Psychrobacter arcticus 273-4: one gene and its partner. The protein of the gene in region 2 interacts with the protein of the main gene of each other region in a pairwise test. Links are inferred from orthologs where the notes say so. Each region holds a gene or a part of one and is shown on either strand. Other genes may lie near its edges. The genes, in order: gyrB and gyrA.

Region 1 (12,337 bases), 1.9 Mb from region 2 along the record:
TAAGAAAAGGCAGCACTCCCTTTGGATTGCTGCCTTTTTCTCTAAATTTAATCTAATGTAGATAAAACTTTCGTATGAAAAATAAACGATAATATATACTTATTTAAAAGTTATGGTGTCACTTCTCAAAATCCATCCTTTACCTATTTCTGTATTAAACAAAGGTTCTACTAGTAGCCAAGATTTGCCTTCCTTTCCAACTACTCTTACTATGGTTCCTTTTGATAAAATTTCGATTCCTATAGCATCAGCATGATGACTTTCTCTCAAATAAGTATTATCTTCAGTAATTACTCGACACCCTTTAAGCATTGAACGGTTTATGACAGAGTCAGAAGAATAAAAAAGCATCTTTATCGCTTTTTTAACTCCTACGTCTTTTGAGTTTTTCTTAAATTCAGGAAACTTCATGTAAATAAAGCTTGCGACGAGCCCATCTATTACTCCTGAACTTGGAAGATAAAAGTTAGTGCCTAAATAAGAGAAAACACCCTTTGTACTTTCGAAATACACAAAAACTCTATTCGATAAATCTAAATTCTCATTTAAAAAAATGTTCCACCATATACCTATTACGAGGTAGGTTAATATTATTGGATAGTAATAATTACTGTATAAGCTAAGTAAAATACTCTGTCTTTCTTCAGAAAGTTTATTGAAGTCATCCACAGAAGATACTTCATCACTTATACTTGCATCTATATTTTTGGCTTCAGCTAAAGAGTCTTCTGTTATCTCACGTGCTTTATCATAGTTTTGTGTCCACACTTTATCATTTGGGAAATTTTCAAGTCTAGATATTGCTTTAAAAGATTCAAGGTTGCGTAATGACTCAAACTGTTTGAAAACACTTGAATACTCTGATGATAAGGAATTGACTAAAGCTGCCTGTGACTGTATCTCTTTTACAAGTTTAAAAGATTCGCTTGTTTCGAATATAGCACGAGCTGCATTGAAAGAGCCTTTCAATGGTTCTATTGATTCTCTAAATTGACTGAATGATGCCATCATGTCTTTATATGCATTATTTCCCCCTATACTTTGTATCATTCTATCTTTCATAGACAAAGTATCAGAGTAAGCACTTAATCCTCTTCTCGCTTCAAGAAACGTATCTTGAAGCGCTACCATGTCTTGAAAACCTAAATCAGCATACCTTGCTATTGTACTTTGATTTTCAAAACTGGCAAAATCTAAGCCAGACTGTTGAGATGCTTTTCTGGCAATTTCTCCAATATTAGCAACTGAACTTACACGTGCATTTTTTCCCATCATTTCTGAAATTTTCGATGAACTTCTAATCTGATGTAAAGGGTCTATTTGTCTTTGGATCTCATTCATCCTTTCCATTACCGATGGTTTAAATATATCCTCAAGCTGTTTCTTATCCATCGATATCCATCCCTTTTTTAGCCAGTTTTAATTAGTTAGTATTTAGGGACTATTGGCTACATAATCAACTAAAATTTAGCTTTAGAGATTCAAACCAAAAAAAACACCCAACCAAGTTGAGTGTTTTTTTATGTCAGCTAAAGATTAAGCAGGATATTACTCCCACTCAATAGTAGCCGGTGGCTTGCTCGACACATCATAAGTCACGCGTGATACTTCAGCGATCTCATTCATAATGCGATTCGATACCGTCTCAATCAAATCATACGGTAGATGAGCAAAACGCGCGGTCATAAAGTCCACGGTCTCAACCGCACGTAGCGCAATCACCCACGCATAACGACGACCATCACCGACCACGCCGACCGATTTAATTGGTTGGAATACCGCAAACGCTTGCGCGGTCTTCTCATACCAGCCTGATTTTTCTAACTCTTCCATAAAGATAGCATCAGCAGAACGCAGGATATCAGCGAATTCTTTGGTCACTTCGCCTAGGATACGCACACCCAAACCCGGTCCTGGGAACGGATGACGGTTAATCATCTTCGCAGGTAAACCAAGAGTGATACCTAATTTACGCACTTCATCTTTAAACAAATCACGTAACGGCTCAACCAATTCAAATGCCAAATCATCTGGCAAACCACCAACATTATGATGGCTCTTAATCACGTGCGCTTTACCTTGATGCGACTTCGCTGATTCAATCACATCTGGATAAATCGTCCCTTGCGCTAAGAATTCGATGACTTTACCATCGCTTTGCTCACTGATTTCGCGGGCGCTATTGGCAAAGACGTCGATAAAGGTTTTACCAATAATTTTGCGCTTGGCTTCAGGGTCAGACTCGCCAGCCAATGCCGTTAGGAATAACTCTTCAGCATCAACACGAATGACTTTTACGCCCATGTTTTCTGCGAAAATTTGCATCACTTGGTCGCCTTCGTGTAGACGCAACAGACCAGTATCAACAAACACACACGTTAATTGGTCGCCAATGGCTTTATGCAAAAGTGCCGCGACGACTGAACTATCAACACCACCTGAAAGACCGAGCAATACTTGCTTATCACCGATTTGCTTTTTCAGCTGTTCAATACGCATATCGATGATGTTATCGGGCGTCCAGCTACCCGCACAGTCACAGATTTCATGGACAAAACGTCCTAGCAATGCCTGACCTTGGGCGGTATGAGTGACTTCTGGGTGGAACTGAAGACCATAATAGTGGCGCGAATCGTCAGCCATGATAGCAATCGGGCAGCTTGGCGTACTGGCAACGATATCGAAGCCTTGTGGGGCGTCGACCACTTTATCACCATGACTCATCCAGACATTGAGCTTCGCTGCTGCGTCTTCGATGCCATTAGTCAGCGTCGATTTACCATCGATATTAATGGTCGCTGCGCCAAATTCATGGATATCACTGGCGTGAACTTTACCACCGAAGCGCTCTGCCATTGCTTGCATACCGTAGCAGATACCAAGTACGGGTACGCCTAGCTCAAATACGGCATCGTTAATGCGTGGGCTGTTTTCCGCGTGAACGCTCTCAGGACCGCCAGATAAGATGATGCCTTTTGCGCCAAAATCAGTGATGCGCTGGGTGTCGATATCGTAAGGGAACATCTCACAGAATACGCCTGAATCGCGTACACGGCGGGCGATAAGCTGGCTGTACTGCGAGCCAAAATCGAGAATTAAGATGCGATCTTCTTTGATTGCGGGGGTGGCAGTTACAGTGGTCATAAACAAAGTGTCCATCAATAAATAAATTGGTACGCTATTTTAACAAGTTTCGGTAATGTAATGGCGGTTAGATATGCGTTTATTATTGACTATCTTTACTATATCGTACTTATGTTCATTCTTATCTTAGACAATCGTCTATATTGTGATAGGCTAAATTAATTAAAAATTCAGACTTATATGGTATGACCACTTTGTTATCAGCAGTTAGATAGCCCGCTACCGTATTGCTGGTGTAAATTTTTTGCCGCCTCTGTCTGCGTAGGCACAGCAAGCAAGAAAAATTTGCACCAGTAGTACGTATTGTATCGATATTACTTTTCACCGACTATAGTTATACCCAATATTCCGCTTTGGCAATTGGCTATTTATGGTGTATGGATGATGGTCTTACAAATAGCATGGTTTAGCACGGTAGTGATGCTGCTCTCTACTCCTGCCATTCATCAACGATTTCAGCGCTTTGAGCATTAGATAGACCGCGTATTGGATACAGCGATGATAATACTGGGATTAAATCTTATTTTACGTAGCCGATAAGACGCTAGTGACTCGCGAAATCTGCTAAAATAGTGCATTATATTCACATATCAAAGCCCGATACTATGACAAGTAAGCCTATGACCCGTCGCCCGACCGCCAATAATCACAGAAACAGATCACCTGAGACTGCTAAAAAACTCGGTCAGCTGCATCCACGCAATCCGCACCAAGGTCGCTATGACTTTGTGGCATTAACTCACGCGTTACCTGAGCTTGCTAAGCATACCATCACCAACCCTAAGGGCGAGCCGACGATTAACTTCTCGGACAGTGCAGCTGTGCGCGTACTTAATCAGGCATTATTGGCTCATTATTACGGTGTTAAATTTTGGGATATTCCAGAAGGCTATCTATGTCCGCCGATTCCAGGACGTGCTGATTACATTCATTATATTGCCGACCTGCTCGCGCAAACGACGCATGTTAATAAGGATAATACGCCACCGACTGGCAAAGAGATTCACGCTCTTGATATTGGTACCGGTGCCAGCGCGATTTATCCCATTGTTGGTAGTCAAAGTTATGGTTGGCGCTTTACGGCTTCAGATATTGATCCGATATCGGTCAATACTGCAGCGCTTATTTGTGAAACCAATCCCAAGCTAAAAAGCGCAGTTAAAGTAAAACTACAACCTGAGCCTAAGCGCATTTTTGCTAATATTATTGGTCGCCAAGATTACTTTGATGTGGTGGTGTGTAACCCTCCGTTTCATGCCTCATTAGAAGAAGCGATGGAAGCCAATAGCCGTAAGCAGCATAATTTGCAACGACATCGTGGTAAGAATGAAAACGAACAAATCAGCCGTAGCTCAACAAAGTCTGGCAATGCAGCACAGAATTTAAACTTTGGTGGTCAGCATAAAGAGCTGTGGAGTGAAGGCGGCGAGATTGCTTTTTTGACCAAGATGGCAAAAGAGAGTCAAGACTTCGCTGAACATGTTGGCTGGTTTACCACACTGGTATCTAAGTCAGAAAACGTAAAGCCTATGCAATTGCTGTTAAAACAACTTGGCGTCGCCCAAATGCGCATCATAGAGATGAGTCAAGGTCAGAAAAGCACTCGTATACTCGCATGGCGTTTTAATACTGATGAAGAGTAAGTAATAATTAGCGTTAGAAATATAGTTGAAATACTTTAAAGTCGCTACAGTATTGCTGGTGTAAATTTTTTGCAGCCTCTGTCTGCGTAGGCACAGCAAGCAAGAAAAATTTGCACTAGTAGTACGTGTTGTATCGATATTACTTTTCACCGACTATAGCTATAGTTTCACGTGAAACAATAAAAAACACCGCTCTGGTATCTGAACTGACCCCCATAAGTTGGACACAACTTATGGGGTATTTTTATGCGTTACAATCTAGACTTTAAGATCAAAATCATCGCATACTACAAGCAAGGACATACCGGACTTGCTACAGGTAAAAAGTTTGCAGTAAACCCCCAATTTGTACGCAAATGGGTAAAGCAATACCAAAGCGGTGGTATAGAAGCGATCAGACCTAAAACCAGTAAAGCTGTCTACAGTGCTGACTTTAAACACCAAGTATTAACGACCATGTTAAAGCAAGGTTTAAGTCAACCTGAGACGGCACTAAAGTTCAACATCAGCGCACCCGCTCTTATCAGCCATTGGCATAAAGCGTATCGACAGTATGGTATGTCTGGACTCACTCCCAAACGACAAGGTAGAGGCGCCATGACCAAGCCCGTGATCACAAACAAACCAGATGACGACAAAACACCTGCTGAATTAAAGCGTGAACTGGCATACCTGCGTGCAGAGAACGCCTACCTAAAAAAGCTCGATGCCTTGCTCAGGGAAAGGGAACAAGCGGCGACAAAGCAAGGCTCATCGAAGGATTAAGACAGCAACATCTTTTATCCAACTTACTAAAAGTAGCAGACATGCCGAAAAGCAGTTTCTACTACCATAGAACCATGCTAGGGGATAAAGATAAATACGCTGACTTAAAACAGCGTATCACGGCGCTATACCACAAGCATAAAGGCAGATATGGCTATCGTAGAATGACTGTCGCATTAAAACAGTTAGGTGTTCATCATAATCATAAGCTTATTGCCAAACTCATGAAACAGTTGACACTCAGTGCAAAGATAAGAAGACAAAAGTACCGCTCCTATAAAGGACAGCAAGGTAAAATAGCAAAGAATTATTTAAAACGTCGGTTTAAAGCAAGCAAACCACATAAACGTTGGCTCACTGATATTACTGAGTTTAAGGTAGGTGACCATAAGTTATATTTATCGCCAATACTCGATTGTTATAACAATGAGATAGTCAGTTATACGCTCTCAAGAAGGCCAACCTATGATTTGGTAAGCCAAATGCTTGATAAGGCGTTGGACAAGACTGGAAAACATCGTCATAAGACATTAATGCTACATTCTGATCAGGGATGGCATTATCAAATGAAGCCGTTTAGGGAGATGCTTAAAAAGCATCAGATAAAACAGAGTATGAGCAGGAAAGGCAACTGCTTGGATAATGCGTTAATGGAGGGGTTCTTCGGTACGCTAAAGTGTGAGACTATCTATATTGAGAAGCCTAAAACGATTGAAGCTTTAGAGAGACAGATTCATGAGTATATTCATTACTACAATCATGAACGTATTCAGCTTAAACTAAAAGGACTGAGTCCTGTACAGTACAGAACTCAGTCTTTGAAATAAACGTAAACCGTCCAAGATTTGGGGGTCAGTTCAATCCAAAGCGGTGTTTTTTTATAGAGGAAATAAATTGAAATACTCAAGGTAATTAGCTAAAAAGCATAACCTTTACGCCGATCGCAATAAGCACCAGCCCCCCTAATATTTCAGCTTTATCCTCAAGCCAAGTTCCAGAAGACTTACCCAAATAGATGCCAAAAAAGCCAAATCCAGCAGTGACGATAGCGATGATTAAGCACGCTAACCATGCATTAAGTGCTAGTAAATTTAAGGTGAAGCCTGCTGCCATCGCATCAATACTGGTGGCAATAGCCAGTGTAAACATCATACGATGGTTGATTTTTTTTCGTATATTTTCATCGAAACCATCTTCTAGTACCGCTTCAATCTCACCATTAAAAGCTTCATATAACATCTTAGCGCCAAGCACAATAAGAATACCACCGCCAATCCACGGTGCAGCAGTCGCCAACCAGCCTAGCAATACTGCACCCAACAAATAACCTATCAGCGGCATGACACCTTGTGCGATACCAAAATACAGCGCTGCGTAAACAGCTAAACGTAGAACATAAGCAGACGATTGTTTTTGGGACTTAGCGCCCAAGCCAATTGATACCGCAAACGCATCCATTGCCAAGGCTATCGCTAGTAAAATAACTTCGATCATTTCTATATCCATTATTTAAAGCATTTATTCAATTAAGTTTCACGTGAAACAAGATTAACATTAAAAAACCACCGCTTTGGTAACCAATGCGGTGGTTTTTCATTGATTCACAATATTATGCCATTTAGATATCTAAGTTAGAAACCGTCAACGCATTTTCTTCGATAAAGATACGACGCGGCTCTACATGGTCACCCATCAAACAGGTGAACATATGATCCGCTGCAATAGCATCTTCGATATTGACGCGCAGCATACGGCGGTTTTCAGGATCCATAGTAGTATCCCAAAGCTGATCAGCATTCATCTCGCCCAACCCTTTATAGCGCTGAATTGCTAGACCGCGGCGGGCATCAAGCATCATTTGCTGCCATAAATAATCAAAGTCACGTACGGGGATATCTTTGCTCGTACCCGCTGTGGCTTCACGGCGGATAAAAGCATCTACATCAAGCAAGGTATTCCATTCAGCTGATAAACGCAGCAGCTTAGTATACTCACCCGAATTGATAAAGCTGGCATCAAGCAAGTAATGATGTGCCAACTGATGCACATAAACGGTAATACGTGGCAGCCATTGTGCTTTTATTGACGGTGCTTCCGCTTCAGAACTATTACCTTCTTCAACTTCAACAACAGGCTTCATACCCAATAAATCGGCAGCAGCGGCGTCCATATTTTTTGGCTGCGGTGCATGGATATTGACCAATTCAATCTCAGGGTTTAAGTCACTACCAAAATGTTCAAGCTGAGTTTGTAGCGTGTCTTTCCAAGCTTGCATCGCATCTTTATCGTACGTCATATCAGTACTAAGTTTCGGCGTATGCGTCAATGCATCTAATAACACGGCTGGATAACGAATCTGCAAACGCGCTTTGATTAGCTGGGTTTGGTTATAGTCGTTTAACAATGTCTCTAACGCTTGACCAGTAATCGCCGGCGCATCCGCACTGATATGCAGCCTAGTATTATCAATCGTTGATGATAATAAATAAGCTTTAAGCGCTTCATCGTCTTTTAGATACAGTTCTTGACGACCTTTTTTGACTTTATAAAGTGGTGGTTGAGCGATATAAATATAACCACGCTCAATCAATTCAGGCGTTTGACGGAAGAAGAACGTCAGTAGCAACGTACGAATGTGTGAGCCATCAACGTCCGCATCGGTCATGATGATAATTTTATGATAGCGAACTTTATCAGGATTATATTCATCGGGTCCAATACCGCAACCAAGCGCAGTAATCAGGTTACCCACTTCCTGTGACGATAACATCTTGTCAAAACGCGCGCGTTCGACGTTTAGAATTTTACCTTTTAGTGGTAAAATTGCCTGCGTTTTACGGCTACGACCTTGCTTGGCTGAACCGCCAGCAGAATCCCCTTCCACAATGTACAACTCTGACAATGCTGGATCTTTTTCTTGGCAATCCGCCAATTTACCCGGCAGACCTGCGATATCTAACGTAGTCTTACGACGAGTCATCTCACGCGCTTTACGAGCGGCGTCACGAGCACGAGCAGCATCAATAATTTTACCGGCAATCAATTTACCAGCGCTTGGGTTCTCTTGCAGATAATCATTAAACTTATCGTGCATCGCTGATTCGACAGCAGATTTCACTTCACTTGATACCAATTTATCTTTGGTTTGACTCGAAAACTTAGGATCAGGAACTTTGACGGATACGATAGCCGTTAAACCTTCACGCGCATCATCACCAGTCGCCACCACTTTCTCTTTTTTGAAGAGATTTTCGCGATCCATATAGGTATTCAAACAACGCGTCAACGCTGAGCGAAAGCCAGATAAATGCGTGCCACCATCGCGCTGCGGAATATTATTGGTGAAACAAAACACCTTTTCATTATAAGTGTCTGTCCACTGTAGTGCCACTTCGACACTAATACCATCTTCTTGATTACTGATAAAATGGAACACATCATTGATGCCATCTTTCCCAGCATTGATGTAGCTGACAAACTCTGACAAACCACCTTTGTGCTCAAACTCATGACGCTTGTCAATACGCTCATCAGTCAAGACAATACGTACACCTGAGTTTAAAAATGACAACTCACGTAAACGTTTGGCTAAAATATCATATTCAAAAATAGTACCAGTAAACACGTCATTGCTAGGGTAAAAACGGATTTGTGTGCCTGTTTGATCTGTCGCTTCCATTTGCTGAATATCGCTGTCAGGCACGCCATCAGTATAAGTCTGATGATGATGATAGCCTTCACGCCAGATATTCATCTCAAGCTTTTTGGACAATGCATTAACGACAGAAACGCCAACACCATGCAGACCGCCAGATACTTTATAGCTGTTGTCATCAAACTTACCACCAGCATGCAGTACCGTCATAATAACCTGTGCTGCAGACACACCTTCTTCTGGGTGAATATCGACAGGGACACCACGACCATTATCCATTACGCTCACAGATTCATCTTCGTGAATAATGATATCAATTTGATCACAATGACCAGCAAGCGCTTCATCGATAGAGTTATCTACCACCTCAAAGACCATATGATGCAAGCCGGTACCATCATCGGTATCACCAATATACATGCCAGGACGCACGCGCACCGCTTCTAGTCCGCGCAGTACTCGAATGTCTTTCGAGCTATAATCAGAGGGTAATACCTCAGGAACGACAGCGGCGGCAATAGTCTCAACTACGCTGTCTGACGTTAGTTGCTGGTGGTCGGTAGGTAATGAATCACTCATGTGCATTCCTTGATCTAGCCATTATCAGCTATTTATCATCAGCTCACCACAGTGGTGATACTTAATGATGCTATCTACAATATCGTTTTTTTACTCAAATTCTGTCTTTATTACGGTTGACTTAAGTTTTTCAAAAGGTGATAGCAAGGCAAAAAACCAGATTTAAAAATACGTCAGGTTGGCATACTCTATTTAACCCCTACTGCGATTTCCTCTAAAACCATAAAGCCTAATAGAAATTATATTAATTTTATAATTATCAATCACTTAATCACTTACAACCAATAATAAACCTCTATATAAAACGGTAAGATAACTTGCTGAGAACAGGACAAAAATAAAGCCCTATTTTAGCATTTTTTTGCCTGTAAGTCACTGTTTAGGGAACGTTTTATGAGTAATAGAATGTGGAATGAAACGAGGGTAAAGTATGCAAGGAGACGGTCGCTTAAGGACGTAAAATAAGGATTAATAACGAAGATATCATTACCCTAATAAAAGCTACTGAGCTGGTAAAATACTACCTTGTTTCATGTGAAACACTTGGGGTTTTTCCCAATACTCATACACTAAAGGTAAAATACTATCGGTCAAACTGGTCATAAATACCTGGCATGGCAACTGTGCTAAGGTTGATAATAAAATCTCTATCGCCCTATCATCCAGCTCTGCGGTGATATCATCTAGTAATACCACTGGTGTAGCGCTTAATTTAGCGTCATTAACAGATGCCTCTAGATCATTCCCAGTGTTAAGCAAAAGTGGTAATTGTGATAAGCGCAATGCCGTAATCAACAATTTTTTCTCTCCACGAGACAAAATGTTGGCCGCTTGCTCTTTCAAAATAGGTAACTTAAAAGTCGAATCCGCTGCTGCTGCTAAAGGTGAGTTTAGGTGCTCATTAGCCTTATGTATTGGTCTTATAGAGCGCCAATGCACATGGATGTCAGCGCGGTGATTACCAATACGCGTATAACCCAACTGTAAATCCTGATCTAAGCGCTCATTAAGCTGTATATCGAGCGCTACACTCGTATCGTAGCCCGCATTGTAGCTCAAGCTTAATTGCTCAGCATAAGCAGGCAATAACTGTGCAATGCTCTCAGAAAAATAAGGTTGCCAAGCTTCAAATATAGCTTCACGGTAGTGATGAATCAGCGCTGCATGACTGGCAAGTCCTTTGTCCCAAGCTCTAAGCTCAGCAAGCTGAACGTGAGTCAAATGACGTCGTTGTTTGAGTAAACTATTGCGCTGTTTTAATAAGCGCTGATACGCAATCCACTGTGGATGAAAACCTTGTTTCATGTGAAACACCAACCAATCTAATAACTGCCGACGACTGGCACTGCCCTGCTCTAGCATGTCCATCGTCGATGGATCTATAAGCAAGGTAGGAAGCTGCTCCGTTAAAATACTTTGATTGTATACCGTGGTTTGATTGAGACGTAAAATTGTCGTAGCGTCTGCTTGCTTTTGGATAGCCAAAGTACGGCCATCACTAAGTTTAGCATGTACAGTTGCGGCGTCTTTATGATGCTGAATATAGCGTTTGGGCTGATTGTGGCGGAAACTCTTACCTCTTGATAGCAAAAACATACCTTCAAGTAGCGAGGTTTTACCGCTGCCATTAGCGCCGATAATGACGTTGCAAGCAGCAGGTGCTAAATTGATGGGCGTTAAATTACGCAAATATGAGATTTGTAGACGTTCAATCATAATACCGACAGCCGCCTATAGAGTTATTTTTTAATAAACAAAAGACCATTAAAAATATAAATATAAGGAACTAAATTTTAAGCTTATAAAGCAATTTTGAGCTTGAAAAGCTACTCAAATTTTGCGTTAAAGCCTAACCACCCAATCTTTTTAAATAGCAGACTAAATACGCATTGGCATAATGACATACTGATGGAACTCATCATTTAACTGATTAACCAATACCGACGCATTTGATTGACTCATATGCATTTGTAAATCACCTTGGATAACACCCAGCACGTCTTGTAAATAAGCGGCATTAAATGACAGCTCCATTGGTTCACCTTGATACTTGGCTTGTATCATCTCAACCGCTTCATCTTGCTCAGCATTATTAGCGCGTACTTCTACCATGCCATCACTTGCAAAATTAAACACCACGCCGCGAGATTTTTCATTACTTAAAATCGCTACGCGGCGCAGCACATCCATCATTTTCTCTTGATTGAATAAGGCCAGCTTATCGGTATTACTAGGCATCACACGGCGATAATCAGGGAATTTACCATCGATCAGACGCGCAGTAAAAGTCACCATGAGATTTTGACTGGTCTGACCGGCACTATCCACATCACCGAACGGCAAACTTACTTGCAGAAACTCACGACCGAAACTTAAGGTAACTGCATTATCTTGGTCGCCAAGCATCTTACCCAGCTCAGAAGCTAAACGTTCAAGCTCAATTACCGCTTTACGGGGCAAAATAGCCTGCATATTCAAATCAGCATTCACATCGATAACGCTACGTGCTAATGCCAGTCTATGTCCATCGGTCGCAACGGTCGTTAGTTGC
Region 2 (12,535 bases):
TCAAAGTTGGGATTGATGAGTCGGAGATGCTTAGATCTTGGGGTCAGTTCAAACCAGACGATATAAATGTACAGAAGTTTGGTAAATTACAAACCCAAGCCATTCAAATGATGGACAAAGCAGGCTATAAATAAAAAGCTGCCAGTCATTTAATAGAGTTATGATGCGTATGCTACGGTAACAACTTATGATAACAATGCCAGAAGCGTCTGCAAGTCAGAATGATACTGTCAATGAAAGTAATGAAAGCAATGAGAAAGGCGATACGAGTAACTCTATTCGCCAAGACCATGCTACCCGTAAACGTGTCATCTCGAAATCAGTCTTAGGACTGATTTCGTTGTTTATGCTAGTACCGATTTTAATCGTGTTATTGTCATGGACGCAGCCAGTCGCTGATATTTGGGCGCATATGCGTGAGTACGTATTGCCGCAAGTGCTCAAAAATACGGCTATTTTACTATTGATGGTCACAGTGATTTCTGGCACGATTGGCACGGCATTGGCATGGCTTACGAGTATGTACCGCTTCCCTGGACAGCGGTTTTTTTCGTGGGCGCTGATGTTACCGCTGGCGATGCCAGCTTATGTTTTGGCATTTGTCACAGTCGGTATTGTTGATTTTAGTGGACCATTACAAACCGCATTAAGAGATTTTGGTTTTACGGCTGCCATTCCATCGGTACGTAACGTCTGGGGCGCAGGGCTGATATTGTCATTCGCCTTTTATCCTTATGTTTATTTGCTGGCGCGCCAAGCCTTTTTATCTCAAGGTAGGCGAGCGATAGAAGCTGGGCAGATGCTTGGCTTAAGTCGTGGTCGAGTGTTTTTTCGGTTGGCATTACCGCAAGCATTGCCTTGGGTCATCGGTGGTTTGCTACTGGCAAGTATGGAGACGCTAGCGGACTTTGGTGCGGTATCGGTATTTAATGTCGATACCTTTACTACTGCTATTTATAAAGCCTGGTTTGGGTTTTTTAGCTTGACGACAGCGGCACAGTTGGCAGCGCTATTAATTGGTGTGGTCTTCATCGTTGTCCTATTTGAGCAATATTGGCAGGCAAAACGCGGCAAGATCGTTACGCAAGGTAGTAGCCAACGTTTTGAGGTTAGTAAACCGGCTAAGCTTGCTATGACGCTGCTTTGTACGCTGGTATTCTTAATAGCATTTTTGATACCCTTTGCACAGCTTATCTATTGGACAGCGGCAAATTTCCAGCAAGATTTTGATGCCCGCTATATTGATTTTGTCACCAATAGCCTCATGATTGCTAGTATGACCACCGCGTTTATCGCGGTCTTAGCGATTATGATTGCGTGGATTAAGCGTCAATATCCGGATAAATCGACCAAGCTTATGACTGTCTTAGCCAATTTGGGTTATGTAGTACCAGGTACGGTATTAGCGGTCGGTATCTTTATTCCGATTGCTTGGCTTGATAATCAGCTGATTGCTTTTGGTATAACCTCTACGCAGTTTTTATCTGGTAGTGTGATTGTGATGCTGCTGGCTTTATCGACACGTTTTATGACGGTGAGCTTTCAGCCGGTAGACCGTCAGCTTCAGCGTTTAACGGTCAATCAAGAAGCGGCTGCTAAATTGCTTAGCGATAGTCCTTTTCAGCGCTGGCGGCAAGTGATGTTGCCCGTATTGAGCCCAGGGGTATTGACGGGTTTGTTGATGGGTTTTGTCGAAGTCATGAAAGAGATGCCGATTACGTTGATGACACGGCGCCAAGGCTGGGATACGCTGGCGGTACGGGTGTTTGAGATGACCAGTGAGGGCATGTGGGGACGAGCCGCATTGCCAAGTCTATTGATTGTGCTGGTCGGTCTTATTCCTGTCTGGATATTACTGCGTCAAAGTGACAAGCAAGGTTAACGTATTTTTTGATTAAAACATTGTGCTTAAGTGATCGACAGATTTTAATGGGTGCTTCTCACATTGTTCACACTTTTAACGTTCAATATTTTCAACATTGTGAAGCTGGTTTTTCTTAACTAATATAGTTGAAATACTTTAAAGTCGCGACAGTACTACTGGTGTAAATTTTTTGCAGCCTCTGTCTGCGTAGGCACAGCAAGCAAGAAAAATTTGCACCAGTAGTACGTGTTGTGTTGTATCGATATTACTTTTCACCGACTATAGCTTACTGGTACTGTCTATGTATACTGACTTGATGAACGATTCAATAAATCCAGCAGACTCTGAGTCTGTAGAGCCTCAGAGCAAAGCACGACTAAGTAATGTGAAAAAGCCACCTATTACCATCATAACTAAGGCACAAATGGCGCAAGCTTTAGCGGAGAAGGAGTTACAACACAGCACTGCTAGTTTAGATAGCTCCTTCGTTCAACATCATGAGACCGCCGCCACTCAGCCGTATTTTAGTGTACAAGACTTGGTGGTTGGCTATGACGATACCATAGTGGTCAATGGTTTATCGCTAAACTTGCAGCAAGGTGAAATTGGCTGCTTTTTGGGTTATAGCGGCTGCGGCAAGACCACGGCATTAAGAGCGATTGCGGGATTAGAAGAGAGTCGCGGCGGTAAAATCACTCTAAACACTCAGCGGCTGACAGAGCAAGCAGCACGTGTCTCATTTGCCGTTGCGCCAGCCAAACGTGGGATGGGCATGGTGTTTCAAGACTATGCGCTGTTCGGTCATTTAAGCGTGGCAAAAAATATCGCCTTTGGTCTCAATAAATGGTCTGCTGCCGACAAAAAAGCCCGCGTTGCTGAGATGCTCGCGCTGGTGGCATTGTCTGAACATGCCGATAAGCGCCCAAGCGAGCTATCAGGCGGACAACAACAACGGGTGGCGTTGGCTCGTGCATTAGCGCCAAAGCCTAAGCTGTTGCTGCTCGACGAGCCGTTTTCGAACTTGGATGTGGTGTTGCGTGAATCACTGGCGATGAATGTTCGCGATATTCTTAAGCGCACCAATACCACTGCTATTTTGGTCACTCACGATCAAAATGAAGCGTTTGCGCTTGCTGATAAAGTCGGAGTTATGCATCAGGGTAAGCTGGTACAGTGGGCAACCCCAAGTGAGCTATATCATGAGCCGGTCAGCCCGTTTGTCGCTGAGTTCGTCGGCGAAGGCGCGATGATAGATGGCATCATCAAAGAAGGTCATGTCGAGACGGCACTTGGTGATATTTATCGACGGATGGAAGTCTATGATGCGTCAGGTCAGCCGCAGTATTGTGAGTACGATTATCCAAATGGTACGCCGATTAAAGTATTGGTACGTCCCGATGATATTGTCCATGATGATGAAAGTACGCAGACTGCATTAGTGGTTGGTCGGGTGTTTCGCGGTGCCAACTATCTCTATCGCTTGCAACTGGATGATGGTCAAACCGTGTTGTCCTTAGTCGCCAGTCATCATAATCATGACATCGGCACGCAAATTGGCATCTTACCGATACTAGAGCATGTCGTGGTATTTGATGAAAAAGATATCAATACTACGACTTGGTCAGAATATGATAGATCAGAGAGAATTGAAGAAATAAGATATAGTCGGTGAAAAGTAATATCGATACAACACGTACTACTGGTGTAAATTTTTCTTGCTTGCTGTGCCTACGCAGACAGAGGCTGCAAAAAATTTACACCAGCAATACGGTAGCGACTTTAAAGTATTTCAACTATAGCGATTATCAAGAATGACTCTTGATAATTCTTATTAAAAGCAGTTATCACCGTTAATTGTGCCGAGTTGCCAATATATGTAAGTAGCGACCAAGCCACTTATACGGCTCTAATTGCGAGTAGCGTAGCTCCATGCGTATGACTGCTTCAGGGTCGTTATGACCGCCACGTTTAAGCGGCGAATAATCGTGGAACACGCGAAGACCACTGGCAAGTACCGTGTGATAATGATGAACCTCTAACCAAGCCTCAACCTCTTCCTTTGCAACCGGATGATTGGGCGTTAGGCTCTTTTTATTGTCCGCTTTATATGCAGTGTTATCAAGCAAATTAAAATTGCCCATTATCAAGTTACGATAATCAAAACTTGCTGGATTATAAAAGCACAGCGATAGCGCCCCATTATCGGTTAATTGCTGATCAAAAAAGTCCATCACCTCGATAGGTTCTGCTAACCATTCGATCAGTGCGTGACACATAATCAAATCGAACTTCTCTGTTTTACCAGCCAATTTTTCTTCAAGCTCTTGATACGGGCATACATGCCAAGTGATAGCCAATTTCTCAGGGTTCTCATTGCCTTGTACAACGCTCGCCTGCGCTTTATCTAACATATTGGCTGAAATATCATTGATGACCAAGGTATGCCCTTGAATGGCAAGCTCAATCGCAATTTGCGCCAGTCCTGCGCCCACATCTAAAATACGTAACGGTCGCCCAAGTTTTCCGCTCATCTGCGCACAATAGTCAAAAATATCACGGCGCAATACTGCTAATCGAATGTCTCCCTTTAAACCACCATAGACCTTTTTTTCAAAATGATCGGCAATCGCATCAAAGCTACGATCCGTACGTGCAACTTCTTCTATCGCTTGTGTTGTCAGATTTTCTGTAGAGTCTGCCGCTTCGCTATTGTTAATATCTTGAGGTTTTGTCGGCATAAAAGGCGGTCTATATCGGGAGGGTTATGGTGCTGTATCGTACAATAAAGCATGAAGCTAATCTAGCGTTGCTTTAGCCTTTTTAAGGTATTATTTTCAAATTGAATCCATTATGTTTATCAAGTGCAAAGATAAAATATGTCTTGTTAAAACAAAATAATCAGCATCTCATATGGCTTAAAAGTCAGCAAGTTCAATTGCAAGATTGGTAAAATTACTAAGTCAGGACAACGCTGTCGGTAAAGGGTTTTTAATCGTAATAACTGTCTCAGAAAGTAGCGACTAATAAGCAGTTTTACTTAATTTAGGGGCATCTAGATGCCCCTAAATTAACAAATTTGTGCTAAAATAGCTTCTTTTATTCAACATTAAAACTATCGCTAATTCTCTATAGATTTGAGTGGTTGCTAAGTCTTTTTTGATGGTCACTGTGTTTATTATATAACGGCGCTTTGGTGCCGTTATTGTTGCCCATCATTGCTTATGTATGTCAATACTAGAGAGTGGATGTGAGTGAGGGAGTGTATATGAGCGAATCGGTCAGTCCTATTGCCATTGTGGACGAATTAAAGCAGTCCTATTTGGATTATGCGATGAGCGTGATCGTCTCGCGCGCGCTGCCTGATGTGCGTGATGGGTTCAAACCAGTACACCGCCGTGTGATGTACGCGATGCATGTATTGTCTAATGATTATAACAAAGCCTACAAGAAGTCCGCACGTGTGGTCGGCGATGTCATTGGTAAATATCACCCACATGGTGATAGCGCAGTCTATGATGCCATCGTGCGTATGGCGCAGGATTTTAGCTTGCGTTACCCGATGGTTGATGGTCAAGGTAACTTTGGCTCGATTGATGATGATCCTCCGGCAGCGATGCGTTATACCGAAGTACGTATGACCAAGCTCACCCATCAGATGCTTGCTGACTTGGACAAAGATACGGTTGACTGGGAAGACAACTACGATGGCTCTGAGCGTATGCCAAGCGTGTTGCCTGCGCGTATTCCTAATTTATTGATTAACGGTGCTACTGGTATTGCAGTTGGTATGGCAACGAATATGGCGCCGCACAATCTGACGGAAGTGATTAACGCCTGCTTAGCTTATGCCGAAAACCCGCAAATATCTGCTGAAGAGCTGATGTCTCATATCTTAGGTCCTGACTTTCCGACAGGCGGTATTATTTATGGTCGTGCGGGTATCTTAGATGCTTATCGTACCGGTAAAGGTCGCTTGCACGTACGCGGTCGTTATATTATTGAGCCGATGAGTGAGACAGGCGTCAACCGTGACCGTGAGCGCATTGTCTTCACCGAAGTGCCTTATCAGACCAATAAAGCCAAGCTGATTGAACGTATCGCAGAGCTGGTGCGTGATAAAAAAATCGAAGGTATTAGCGAGATTCGTGATGAGTCTGACAAAGATGGCATGCGTATCGCTATCGATTTGCGTCGCGGTGAGACTGCTGAAGTCATCGTCAATAACCTATTCCTGCAAACACCACTTGAATCTAGCTTTAGTATCAATATGGTGGCGCTCGATAATGGTCAGCCAAAGCTATTGACCTTACGTCAGCTGATTGCCGCATTTGTCCGCCATCGCCAAGAAGTCGTCACGCGCCGTACCATTTTTGAGCTTAATAAAGCCCGTGTCCGTGGTCATTTGCTTGAAGGTTTGACCGTTGCACTTGCTAATATTGATGAGATTATTGCGACGATTAAAGCCTCTGCAAACCGCGGCTTGGCTCGTGAAAATCTATTGAGTAACATTTGGGGCTCAGGTAGCGTTGTGGCGATGCTAACCGCTGCAGGCAGCCAGTCGGTACGTCCAGACTTTATCGAAGGTGAAGATCCAAAAGCACCATTTGGTCTGATTGACAATCAAGCAAGCTATCGCTTATCACTTGAGCAGGTCAATGCCATTTTAGACATGCAGTTGCATCGCTTGACAGGTCTTGAGCAAGACAAATTGACTGAAGAATATCAAGACTTACTGCGTGAAATCGCTCACTTAGAATCGATTCTTGGTGATTTTGATAAGCTAATGACTATTATCTCAAATGAGATGATTGAGATTCGTGACAACTTTGGTGATGAGCGCCGCACTGATATTATTGATTCACGCATGGACTTTAACCGTGAAGATCTTATTCCAGAGCAAACGGTTGTCATGACGGTATCACGTACCGGATATGCGAAAACTCAGCCAATTGATGATTATGTCGCGCAAAAACGTGGTGGTAAAGGCAAATCAGCGACGGCAATGAAAGAAGACGATGTGATTGATCATTTAGTTGTCACGTCGACGCACGCAACCGTACTATGCTTTACTGATACGGGTCGTGTCTTTAGCCTACGTGGTTTTGAGGTGCCGATTGCCAGCCGTGGCGCCCGTGGTCGTCCACTGGTCAATCTTATTGGCTTACATGCTGATGAAACGGTCACAACGATATTGCCTATTCCAAAAATAGTAGAAGAGCTATCGGTAAAAGGTGAAACATCATCAACAGATGCCCTAGTAGATAGTGATAATGATCTATTAGACGATAGCACTCAAGCAGAGCCACCTTTTGTGTTCTTTGCAACTGCCAATGGTACCGTGAAACGAGTAGAGCTTAAGCAGTTTGCCAATATTCGCTCGAATGGCTTGATTGCCGTTGGTCTAGAGGAAGGCGATAAATTGGTGAGCGCTCGTATCACCAATGGTAGCCAAGAGGTCATGCTATTTGCGTCAAGTGGTAAAGCCATTCGTTTCAATGAGAATGATGCTCGTGCTATGGGTCGTACTGCGAAAGGTGTCCGTGGCATGCGCCTGACTGCTGATGAATTTATCAAATCGTTGGTAGTGATTGAAGATGACGTCCGCGAAATCTTAATTGCTTGTGAAAATGGTTTTGGCAAACGTACCTTTATTGATGAGTTTAACACTCAAAATCGTGGTGGTGGCGGTGTGATTGCTATCAAGACTAGTGCGCGTAATGGTGAGCTTGTACGAGCAACCAAGGTTGAGCCTGAAGATGATATTATTTTGATCTCAGACAAAGGCACTTTGGTACGTACGCCGGTACAGCATGTTGCCAGCTCAGGTCGTAATACCCAAGGCGTCACTTTGATTCGTTTATCAAAAGATGAAAAGCTGGTTGCTATGGCGCGTGTTGAACACGAAGAAGGCGACAATGAGCTGATTGATGCGATGAAAGAAGACGGAACGTTTGAAGTAAAAGGTCAAGAACAGATGGATGTGGATGCGGCAAATAGTGATGCTACAGAAACATACTTTGATGAGGCTAGTCATTCAGAAACTGACACTGACGAATAACGCTTTTATTAGTGAGCTTTTTGATCCATTCTTTTATTACCTTTTATAAAAAAAGCCTCTGACGTTATCGTTGGAGGCTTTGTTTTTTTCTATTTTTTAAGGCTGTTGTTATTGAGGTAATGATCAATATAGTTGAAATACTTTAAAGTCGCTACCGTATTGCTGGTGTAAATTTTTTGCAGCCTCTGTCTGCGTAGGCACAGCAAGCAAGAAAAATTTGCACCAGTAGTACGTGTTGTATCGATATTACTTTTCACCGACTATAGTATCGGGCGATAAACGTGGCTTGGTAAGCAAAGCTATAATTAAAACAGTAACTGAGTTATTATTAAGCATTATTATTAACTTAAATCGGGTTATTTGATTTATCAAACCCATTTATTTAAACAGAATATTGAAGAATTGACTTATAAAATCTGCTCTTGAATACTCAAAACTTATTATAAGGATGGTCTATGCTACATCTTCATCATCTGGCAAACTCACGCTCATTTCGTATCTTATGGTTATTAGAAGAGCTGAATGTCGACTACCAATTGACCTGTCATCAGCGTAACAAAGCTTACCGCGCGCCTGACAGTTTAAAACAAATACATCCGCTCGGCCATGCACCCATGTTAGAAATAAATGACCGTGTGCTCATCGAGTCAGGCTTTATCATCGAGTATCTATTAAAGTATTATGATAAAGAAAAGCAGTTTAAGCCTGCTGATGACAATGAAGCGGCGTGGGAAGCCTATACTTTTTGGCTACACTTTGCCGAAGCATCACTAATGCCGCCGTTGGTCATGCGTTTGGTATTCACTAAAGTGGTTGAGCAGTCGCCGATGCTGATCAAACCTGTGAGCAAAAGCATCAAAAAGCAAGTCGAAAAAAATGTCATAAACAATAGCTTGACTGCCATACTCGATATGATGGAGCAGCATTTACAAGACAATCATTGGTTTGCAGGGGCAGAATTTAGCGCCGCTGATATTCAGATTCATCTGGCTGTGGTCGGTGCCAATGCAGGCACAGGTTTAGACAGTAGTAAATATACCAATATCTTAACTTGGCTTAAGCGTTGTGAAGAGCGTGATGCCTTTAAACGTGCAGAAGAAAAGGGCGGTCGTCTACAGTTTTAAGTGCGGCGCTTATTGTTAACCATTGATTTAATATAACAATAAAAGGTTTTGTTTATTCATAGACAGAACCTTTTTTAGGATAAAAAATGACAGACTTAAATAAATTGAATAATGACATTGCCGATACCGATACCGACAATACCAACAGTGCTGCTGAACACTCACTTAATAGAGCTGATGGCAATGTGAATAGCCAGCAGGTCTCTATCAAAGCATGGTCACAAAAACTGCTGGTAGTTTTGCTGTGTGTTGCCAGCTTTTATGGTGGTTGGAAATCTTATGAGTCCAATATGGTCAATGAATGCACGGCCAAGGCCAATGGTGGGCAGATGATTAAAGGTCAAAGAACCATGCTATGCCAGTCGTTATAGAAAATAAGGATTTGGATAAAAGAGCGTATCTATGCTAAAACTCACTTTTTTGGGTACTTCAGATGAATTTTTGAGAAAGGTTGTCTTCAGCTGCCAATTGGGTCTGTCCTATCCAGTAACGACTAAACTGATACGCCACTCGTCCCGAACGTCCACCGCGCTCTGATGCCCAGCGTAATGCGGCTGCTCTGATATGAGTGGGTAGCTCATCAATGCTCTCTGCACCTTTATTTGCTGCATCACCGTGCATGTCATCATGAAGAGTTCTAGCATCGATTTTCTGTTGAATAGATAAATAATGATGCACGATGTGTAAATAAGTGTTTTGATCCATTGGATGAAATGATAGCCATAAACCAAAACGGTCAGATAATGACACCGTCTCATCGATGGTCTCATAAGGGTTAACCTCATCGGTTTGACCATTATAAATATTAACATTGTCTTTCATCAGCTGCGGTAGTAGATGGCGGCGGTTACTGGTCGCATAGACCAATAACTTGTCTTGCTCTGAATCAAGGGCGCCATCGAGCACACTTTTTAAGGTACGGTAGCTTTCATCTTGACCATTAAATGCCAAGTCATCACAGTACACCACATAGCGACATTTGCAGTCAGCTGGCAATGCTTTAATCGCTGCCCGTATTTTATCAAGCATTTTTAAATCATCACGGGCAATTTCAATAATGCGCAGACCTTCATTATGATAGGCTTGTAGCAATGCCCGAATCAGCGATGATTTTCCAGCACCCCGTGTCCCTGTCATCAACACGTGATTGGCAGGATAGCCTTTGAGGAATTGACACGTGTTTTGTACCAGCTTTGATTTTTGGGTATCGATACCATGTAAGTCATCTAAATTTAAAAATAAATTAACGGCTAGCGGCTCTAAATGTCCAGTCTGCCCACCGACCCAGCGATAAGCCAGCTGCGCAGGATCGATCTCAATGGTTGGCGTGACCTGCTCTTGCAGATACTTCCCGAGTAAATCCAATAAATGGTCGGGCAGGGCATAATTCATAACGGGCTTGGGTGATTGAGACATAATACTTGGTTACTCATAAAGAATTAAGATGATATTAGATATATAGAGGCATCACTTTACCATGAAAAATAGTGCCAGTATTCCGTCTACAATACAAGCAGGTGCAAAACAAGCGTTGCGAACACAAGCGCAACAAATCCTGCCAGCATTGACTATATTCTTTTCTAACCTAAATTATAGCGAGATATCGCCTCAACGCCTCAGTCAGCAAAGTAATGGTAGCGAGCTTGACTATCAAGGCTTAACACGCGCACAACATCTACAGTTTGGTCAGGTGATGATTAAATGGCAGTTATGTGCTGATAATAATCAAAATTCTGCTGATTTAACTTATGAAGCTAATGTTCTAACATCTATAAATAGTTTATCGAAAAATCAAAATAGTTTTACCGCTATAGCGCCACCACTATTAGCCTATGAAAATATCACTTTGCAAATATTAGGGCGGCAGCAGCTGACGGTGCTTGTCATGCCTTATTATCCTAATGGCAGCTTGGCAAATCAGCTGAGCGCTCAAAAGCATTTATTATTAACAGAGACGCAAAAACATCAATTTATCGTGCAATCTGCTTATCTTATCTATCACTTACATCAAGTAGGCTGGCTACATAATGATATTAAGCCCAGTAATATTTTGCTAGAAGGTTTCCTAACAAATAATGCGGATAATAGCCGTATCACGTTTGATTTTTTATTGACTGATTTTGCCTTGGCGAGAGCTCTTCATAAGCCAAGTTCAGCAAGTAGTGCTGGCACGCCTGCCTACCTTGCCCCTGAGCGTTGGCAAGGTCAGCGTGCAACGGTACAAAGCGACATATACGCATTTGGAATTATGATGTATGAAATATTAGTCGGTGAGCGACCGTTTAATTTAGACTCAAAAAATGATGAGTGGTTGAGAGAGTGGGCGACCCAGCACTGCCAGCATCCGATACCCATCTTGCCCTTAGAGTATCGTCATTATCAATGTATTGCCGATAAAGCACTGGCAAAGAGGATGGACAAGCGCTATCAAAACATGGAGGAGGTGTTGAGCGATTTAGAGACGCTATAGTCGGTGAAAAGTAATATCGATACAACACGTACTACTGGTGCAAATTTTTCTTGCTTGCTGTGCCTACGCAGACAGAGGCTGCAAAAAATTTACACCAGTAGTACTGTAGCGACTTTAAAGCATTTCAACTATATAATTAAACAGCATAAAATTCAGACACAAAAAAACCTGCTAAAAGCAGGCTTTAATATTTGGTCTAAGATGTACTATCCGAAAATGGTGGGGCTGGAGAGACTCGAACTCTCACACCTTGCGGCGCCAGAACCTAAATCTGGTGCGTCTACCAATTCCGCCACAGCCCCATTTTCATTACCTTATCATCTTTGGTGTTGATATTCAAACCCCATTGAGATAAATAACTGATTCGGTAGTGCGTCTCAGTGGTTGGCTATTATATAGAGTTTGAATCGTTTGGCAAGCCCTATTTACGCTTATTTTTAATTATTTAACGATTTTTTTTACTAAATATCATAAATAATTGATATTGTTAATTTTTTAATTCATATTTTTTAGCACTTTATTAACGCTAATATTACTCTTGATATGATGAGAGATCTAATTGCTGTAATTTACGTGTCAGCGTATTGCGTCCCCAGCCAAGTAAGTTGGCAGCGGCTGTCTTTTTGCCGCCGCTATGATGGAGCGCTGCGGTCAGTAAGACCCGTTCAAACTCAGGTGTTGCTGTCTGCAAAATATCGGTTGCGCCAGCTTGTAGCGAGTGCTTAGCCCAAACGGCTAAGGCTTGCTGCCAGCTTTGGGTGCCGGCAGCCTGCTGACTTTGCAGATGGTTATTTTCAGTCATATATTCTGAAGATATAGACTGTTGATTTTCTAAGGTAGCGGCGCTATTTTCGCGCAACTCTGGCGGCAAGTCATCAATCATAACGGTGTAACCGGTCGCCATCACGGTCAACCAGAGACAGACGTTCTCAAGTTGGCGGACATTACCGCGCCACTCAAAGGACTGCATCACCTGTAGCACTGTCGGATGGAGCTCTTTCTCTGCACTATTCATCTGC

Evidence for each region.
Region 1: the proteins of gyrA (region 2) and gyrB interact in binary tests that used the Escherichia coli proteins (3 or more experiments, as listed by UniProt). The link is inferred for Psychrobacter arcticus 273-4 from one-to-one orthologs.

The regions. Positions count from the first base shown.
Region 1 is NC_007204.1:2,628-14,964, reverse strand. What follows is about bases 6,971-10,099. They hold gyrB (DNA topoisomerase (ATP-hydrolyzing) subunit B), read right to left. Parts: upstream 9,787-10,099; coding sequence 7,171-9,786; downstream 6,971-7,170. Other genes in these bases: PSYC_RS00035 (manganese efflux pump MntP), read right to left, coding at 6,971-7,046. Also shown: PSYC_RS00060 (hypothetical protein), read right to left, coding at 100-1,392; guaA (glutamine-hydrolyzing GMP synthase), read right to left, coding at 1,549-3,144; 23S rRNA (adenine(1618)-N(6))-methyltransferase RlmF, read left to right, coding at 3,750-4,787; PSYC_RS00045 (helix-turn-helix domain-containing protein), read left to right, coding at 5,034-5,552; PSYC_RS00040 (IS3 family transposase), read left to right, coding at 5,456-6,379; more of PSYC_RS00035, read right to left, coding at 6,465-6,970; DNA replication/repair protein RecF, read right to left, coding at 10,288-11,502; dnaN (DNA polymerase III subunit beta), read right to left, coding at 11,665-12,337. UniProt on the Escherichia coli protein: DNA gyrase negatively supercoils closed circular double-stranded DNA in an ATP-dependent manner to maintain chromosomes in an underwound state.
Region 2 is NC_007204.1:1,882,774-1,895,308, reverse strand. The notes cover bases 4,796-8,122. They hold gyrA (DNA gyrase subunit A), read left to right. Parts: upstream 4,796-5,129; coding sequence 5,130-7,922; downstream 7,923-8,122. In the rest of the region: PSYC_RS08010 (Fe(3+) ABC transporter substrate-binding protein), read left to right, coding at 1-134; PSYC_RS08005 (ABC transporter permease), read left to right, coding at 188-1,882; PSYC_RS08000 (ABC transporter ATP-binding protein), read left to right, coding at 2,181-3,536; PSYC_RS07995 (methyltransferase domain-containing protein), read right to left, coding at 3,715-4,602; PSYC_RS07985 (glutathione S-transferase), read left to right, coding at 8,378-9,046; PSYC_RS07980 (hypothetical protein), read left to right, coding at 9,133-9,417; PSYC_RS07975 (ATP-binding protein), read right to left, coding at 9,476-10,462; PSYC_RS07970 (serine/threonine-protein kinase), read left to right, coding at 10,524-11,516; PSYC_RS07960 (sigma 54-interacting transcriptional regulator), read right to left, coding at 12,049-12,535. UniProt on the Escherichia coli protein: A type II topoisomerase that negatively supercoils closed circular double-stranded (ds) DNA in an ATP-dependent manner to maintain chromosomes in an underwound state.